Regions from separate parts of the Corynebacterium marquesiae genome, predicted to be linked through region 2. Evidence: predicted binding sites of a transcription regulator. Region 2 holds the regulator's gene; the other holds the start of a gene.
What was found. The regulator LexA, encoded in region 2, represses DNA repair genes until DNA is damaged. The targets are predictions, from matches to a motif close to CGAACANNTGTTCG.
Positions count from the first base shown of each region.

Region 1 (3,417 bases), on a different contig from region 2:
GGGATCGAGGCCGGACTTCTCGGCGGCGTCGGCAAGCTGCGGAATCGCAATCAGCCCCGCCGCCAAGGCCAAAATAGCACCGATGAGCGGCGTACTATCGGAGCTCAAATCAAGCCCATCGCTCACAACCAGCTGCTCTAGCGCGCCGCCCACGTCTACGTAGTTGCCGTCGCTGAAGGACTGCAGTTGCTGCTTGGAACCATTAAACAGGTTCATGTCGACGTCGGTAGGAATGCCTGCCACCTTGCCGGAGCCAGAGCGCTGCCAGAAGGATAGCTTGTTCCAACCGCCTACGGCATCGGGCGCTTGATCTTGGTAGGCCGCGAGCCACAGTGGCATATCCGAGAACTTCTGGGAGTTATTCATCTGCCCCATCCAGAAGTACTTGTAGGTGTAGATCATGGGCGTGCGACCGGTAAGACGCTTGAGCTCGCTAGTAAATTCTTCAATCCACTGCTCCAGCTGTGCCGCAGACTTTCCTTCCGCCACCTCGATATCAAGTGCAGGAGGCAATGTCTGATCCGGGGCTAGGGCGATCTGCGCGGCAAAATTGGCCGCCTGAGTCTTGGCGTCGCCAGCCGGACGTGCGTAGTGGTATGCACCGGTCTTGAGTCCAGCAGCATTAGCCGCCTGAATATCCTCTACATAGTGGGGGTTTACCCAATCACCGCCCTCGGTAGCCTTCACGAATGCAAAGGACTGACCGTCGGTACGCACCTTTGACCAATCGATAGGTGTACCGCCTGGATGCTGGTGCGCTGCAACGTCAATGCCCTTAGGTGCACCGAGGCTCACCGCCTGGGCGACGGCGGTACCACTTACGGCTAGTGCAGCCACGGTGACCACCGCAGTAATGCTCTTTCGGAGTGCCTTCTTTGATGTCATGCGCGTGAGTCTAGCAAGGCCTTCACTCGTGTCACATCTTTAACACGCGCCACTTGAAATAATTTTCTTTACCTCCATTTCACTCCCTCTTGGAATACATCCCTTTAGAACATATCTTTGCCCACACCCCTTGCAAAGGGGCAGGGCACGGCTTAAAATATTCACCATGGAGTTAAGTACACATGTTCTACAAATCGGGGGATTTCATCTTGGACGCCTACTACATAGTCAATGACCCCAACGATCCGCTTGCAGTTAAAGCCACAGAAATCAGAAAACAAGATTACCTATTCTGGAATGAGGTGAAGCCAGACCTAGAAGAAGATTTCGACATATCTTGCCACACACTTTCCACCCGCACGGGCTTAAGCGAGCGGCGCACGCGAGACATAACAATGGCCCTTTATCGACTCGCAGAGCTACCACTGACAAAGGCGCTCCAGGAAACCTATTACTTCCTGGATTTCTCTCGTCTTATTACTATCGACGCCGTGCTTAGCAAGCTGGGCGACATCCCGACCGAAATTCTCGAGCGGATAGACCAAGAGCTTGCGCGTTACCTGACCCCCACGAAGCCCGGCCAGGTACTGCCTTCGAATACCAATTTGCGGCGAAAGCTAAATGGCCTCATCGCTGTGGAGGACCCACACCCCAATGAAGATAAGGAGCCTGATGCAGGGAACGACTCCTATTTCACCTACCACAGTTTCGGCGGGAAGGCTGGGCTAGCAGTGGAGTTCGATGAAGCTACCATGCTAGCCATCGATGAACACGTTAGTAAGGCAGCCGAAGAGCATAACCTCACGAAAGCTGAAGCCCTAGCCAAGTTGATTCTGGGCGAAATTGAGTCGCGGGCAAAAGTGGTTCTTCATATGTACCGAGCCCTCGACCAGGAGGCTGCTCCCGCATTTATCCGGGGATTCGGATGGGTAAGCCCTGAGACCGCTGACAGTCTGCGTCCCACCCAGACGCGGGATATGGACCTTGCAAAAAGGATGGAGAGCGAAAGCTACGTTACTCCCCCGCTCGTTGGCGCCTACGTGGAAGGCCGCGATGGCGTGTGCCGCTGGCCAAGTTGTAATCGCCCCGCAGAGAACTGCCAAAAGGACCACCGGATTGACCATGCACAGGGAGGGAAAACGGCGGGGAGCAACTTGGCATCACTCTGCCAGCATCACCACAACATCAAAACCGATGGTGGTGCCTTCTACATCATGGATCCGCATACTGGAGACATAGTATGGCTCTTTGACGATGGCCGCTGGGAATATGATGAGCCCCAAGGACCGTTAGCGCCCAAGAACAAGAACTGGGCGCTTACGGTAGGCCAAGCTATCGCCGCCCGGCGAGCTGCGGCGAAAGAAAGGAATGATAACTAGACGGAACGGGCTCGGGAAATAACCTCCGGAAGATGAGCCAAGACGTAGTCAACATCCTCTTCCGAAGTAAGCCTGCCGAGAGTAAAACGCAGGGAACCGATTCCTTCCGCCTCACTTACGCCCATTGCCTCGAGGACATGAGACATGCGGTTTACGCCAGCGCTGCAAGCACTGCCGGAAGAGGCCTCGATCTGCAAGGAATCCAGCAGCATGATGAGGCTATCGCCATCAGCACCGGGAAATGAGACGTGCAGATGGGAAGGCAAGCACGGCTCGGCAGAGTTGACCACTACGTCGTCGATGGTGGCGAAAATTCCGTCGCGCAGCTTATTGCGGAGAGCAGTAATTCGCTCACCCTGGGCGGTGATTTCGGAGACGGATTCCTCCAATGCCGCAGCTAGACCGGAAGCGCCCGCCACGTCCACGGTGCCAGGGCGGATGCCCCGTTCTTGGCCACCGCCGTAAGCAATCGGCTGGGGCGCAGGACTGCGCTTGGCCAAAAGCAGACCGATGCCGCGGGGGCCGCCGAACTTGTGGGCGCTGGCGGCGAGGCTGGTGATCCCTAAATCAGAAAAATTGATGGGAACTTTGCCCACAGCCTGCACCGCATCCACGTGCACGGGTGTGCCTGTCGCATTCGCACGTGTGGCTATCTCTTCGATGGGCTGAATGGCCCCGGTCTCGTTGTTGGCCCACATGCAGGTAGCGACGTCGGCAAGCGTGTCTAGGGCCGATAGATCTGCAATGTGCCCGGAACGGTCGACGGGAAGGATATCGACAGCTGCTCCGGTTTTCTCCAGCTTAGAGACGGTATCGCGCACGGCCGGGTGCTCAATATCGGTAGAAATAATGCGGTTTGTTTGCCCAGCCGCGTAGAGACCTTGAATGGCGATATTGTCCGCCTCGGTGCCAGAAGAGGTAAAGATGACCTCGATGGGCTCGCAGCCGAGGAGGGAAGCCACCTTTTCACGGGCATCATCCAGCACGGACCGAGCCTTGCGGCCAGAACCATACTGCGCGCCGGAGTTGAGGGATCCAGCCGCCGCCACCCACGCGTCAATCGCGCTCTGACGCATCGGCTGGGTAGCGGCATAGTCAAAGTAGTGCGGCATTACCGGCGCGCCTTCAGTTCCTCGGTCAGGGCAGGTGCGAT
Region 1 is NZ_JASPII010000001.1:126,567-129,983, forward strand. It holds gene QP971_RS00580 (glycoside hydrolase family 25 protein) at 1-885, opposite strand, end outside; gene QP971_RS00585 (HNH endonuclease signature motif containing protein) at 1,068-2,264, shown strand; gene QP971_RS00590 (cysteine desulfurase family protein) at 2,261-3,376, opposite strand; gene QP971_RS00595 (electron transfer flavoprotein subunit alpha/FixB family protein) at 3,376-3,417, opposite strand, start outside.
Region 1: QP971_RS00585 (HNH endonuclease signature motif containing protein) is a predicted target of LexA. The motif match lies at 992-1,005, and genes of this name have one in related genera.

Region 2 (3,417 bases):
CGCTAAGCTCCGAGGAAAACCCAGCATTGGGTGTTCGTGGCCTGCGTATAGCACGCGATAATGAGGCTCTGCTGACCCGCCAGCTGGATGGGATTGCGCAGGCGGCTAAGGCTCGCGATGACAAAGCATCTACTTGGGTGATGGCTCCTATGGTTGCCACCTCTACCGAGGCCCAGTGGTTTGCTAGCCTGTGCCGTGAACGCGGCCTGACTGCCGGCGCCATGATCGAGGTTCCGGCCGCAGCGCTTATGGCGGATAAAATCATGCCGCACCTTGATTTCGTGTCCATCGGCACCAATGACCTGACTCAGTACACTATGGCTGCAGATCGCCTGTCGCCACAGCTGGCCTACCTGACCGACCCGTGGCAGCCGGCTGTGCTGCGGCTCATTCAGCACACCTGCATCGTGGGCCAAGCCAATAACGTCGCGGTAGGCGTGTGCGGTGAGGCAGCAGCCGACCCGATGTTGGCCTGCGTGCTTACCGGCTTGGGCGTAAATTCGCTATCCGCAGCGTCGACGGCGGTAGCAGGCGTCGGCGCGCAGCTGGCAGAAGTTACCTTGGAACAGTGCCAACAGCTTGCCGAGGTGGCACTGGATGCGGAAAGCCCTGACGCTGCCCGTACCGCAGTGGTAGAACGCATGGAGTCCTTCGCCTAAAGTAGGCGAAGGATCGGGGGATTATTCGCTGGCGAGCACGACCTCAATTTCGCGCTCGCGCAACGCTTCCACGAAAGAATCGGGGGCAGCGGCGTCCGTAATGACGACGTCGATATCGGCGGCAGACGCAAAACTTACCAAATAGTCATTGCCCAGCTTGCTGGAGTCACACATGACCACTACCTTGTGGGCATTGGTGACAAAGGCGGACTTGATGGCTGCCTCTTGGGAGTCGGCCGTCGACAAGCCATGGTCCAGGGTTAGGGCATTGGTGCCGATAAAGGCGACGTCGGCACGCATTAAAGCTATGGTGCGCAGCGCGGTATCGCCAACGACGGCTTGAGTAATCGCGCGGACCGTACCGCCAAGTAGCTGGACGTCAGGCACGCCATTGCCCGCTAGCGACAGGGCGATGGGCAGGCTATTGGAGACAATATTAAACTGCGCCTGAGGGTATTGCTGTCCAATGAGCTCCGCGAACGCGTTAATGGTGGTGCCTGCGTCCAAGAAAATGCTGCCGCCGCCCTGGGGGAGAAAATCTAGGGCCGCGCGGGCGATAGCCGCTTTTGCGCCGGAGGCGGACCGCTGGCGGGTATCCAGGGTAAGCTCCGCGGTCTGGAAGGATTGGGAGGCTACTGCGCCGCCATGCACGCGATGGACGATGCCCTCACGGTCAAGCACCGCAAGGTCGCGGCGAATGGTCTCGGCCGTAACTTCGAAGCGTTCTGAGAGCTCAGTGACGTTGACACGGCCTTCAACGGCGGTGAGCGAAGCGATTTGGCGACGCCGCTCTTCTGCGTACATGATTCCTCCTTGAATCTAGAGACATCGCGTCATGGCGTGGGGGTAAAAGTTGCCACTTTATGCGGAAGTGAAGATCCGGCGATGTTGTTTTGCTTAGTCCATTGTCTCAAAAATCGGGAATAAACGGACTAAAGCAAAAATTTGCACAGCTGCATTGTGGGCCGAACACTCTGAAATGCCTGGTTAGAAGGAAAAGTGGGAAAGTGGGATTTTCGTCTCTTTTGGTGTCCGGGTCCGAATTGGAGCAAAAATGGGGGTAGCAGCAAACGGGCCGCGTCAACGAAGGGTGAACATAGATAGACCCCGCGAGGCCACGCTCGGCCCTTGCGGGGTTATAGAATCTGCGTCGGGTGAGTGCTTAAAGCTTACGGAATACCGATACAACCTTGCCCATGATTTCCGCATCATCGCCGTTGATGGGAGCGTAGGCCTCATTGTGGGGAAGCAGCCACACGCCGGAGGAATCGCGGTGGAACTCCTTGACGGTAGCTTCAGATCCTTCGAGCAGGGCGGCCACGAACTCGCCTTCCTCTGCAACTGACTGGGAACGAATAATTACCCAGTCGCCGTCAAGGATTCCGGCATCCTGCATCGAGTCGCCGACTACTTGCAGCATATAAAGGTCGCCGCCGCCGACCACCTCGTCAGGCATTGGGAAGTATGTGTCGACGTTTTCCTCTGCGGTAATGGGTGCTCCCGCAGCGATACGGCCGACCACAGGAATATAGGAAACAGCACCTGCATCCTCGGGAACTTGCTGCTCAGGCTTAGCCGGCTTGCGGCCGGGCTTTTTGGCGCCATCATCCGTATTAAGGTGACGAACATCTACGGCACGCGGCTTATTAGGGTCTCGGCGCAAAAACCCTTTCTCTTCCAATTGTTTTAGCTGATAGGCGACCGATGATGTGGACTGTAGACCCGCTGCGTCACCAATTTCGCGAATGCTTGGTGGGTAACCACGCAACATAACGGCGTCACTAATGACATTGAGAATGCGTCGCTGGCGGTCAGATAGGGAGGCGTAATCGGTCTTCTCGGTGGTCTTCTTTGGCTTACGGCCCATTGCTGGCTCCTCGGAGGGGATTGGGTGGGTTTATAGGTGGTCTGTTAGCTGGCGGCGCTGAAAAGTTGCCACACGTCATTTGTAGCACGAAAAGTACAGATGTTCGAGATTTACGCGTTGGGGTGGACAAGTATTCGAGGCAATGCTATAAATCGAACGTACCAACTAAATCGAACATTATGGCGACTGGACATCATGACGTGTCGCATGAGGGGCCTACGGTGGGTTCAGTCGTCGAAAGGAAAGTTATGTCTCTGCTGCTCAATTCTCGCAATAACCTGGTAACTCGCAACGCTATCGAACCTGTAGTGGTGCCTTCTGCATCCGTATGGGATGTGGAGCGTGGCTACGGTTCTGCGGTCTGCGGTTCCGCAAACTCTTGGTATGTTCGAACTCTACGTGTGGAAGATTGCACGACCTATCGTTCGAACCGTACGTCGACCGGAGACTCTGGGGACAGATCGAATAGGGGTCGAAGCAGCGTAGGTGAGTCGAACACAGGTAACTACGCATTGGGCGCAGTGTTTGGTGTAGCGGTCTTTGTGGGCACTTTGTTAGGCGGACTAGCTAGCACTGAAGGAAACAGTGCACCGCAACCGCCGGCCTCTAATGTGCATCAAGTAGAGGCTGCAGTAACACGCTAGGGGGAACGGGGGCGAAGCCCGGTGGTCGAGCGGAATTGAAGGTGAGTAAACTACTGGCATAACAACGTCAGTGAAAGGACCACTGTGTATTGCCCCTTTTGTCACAATGAGCAATCCCGCGTCATCGACTCGCGTGTGGTCGATGCTGGAGCGTCGATTCGTCGCCGGCGCGAGTGTGCTTCGTGCAAGGGGCGCTTTACCACGGTTGAGAAAGCCGTGTTGCTTGTGGTGAAGAGAAACGGTCTGG
Region 2 is NZ_JASPII010000008.1:28,452-31,868, reverse strand. It holds gene ptsP (phosphoenolpyruvate--protein phosphotransferase) at 1-659, shown strand, start outside; gene QP971_RS06665 (transcriptional regulator SugR) at 681-1,463, opposite strand; gene lexA (transcriptional repressor LexA) at 1,822-2,526, opposite strand; gene nrdR (transcriptional regulator NrdR) at 3,255-3,417, shown strand, end outside.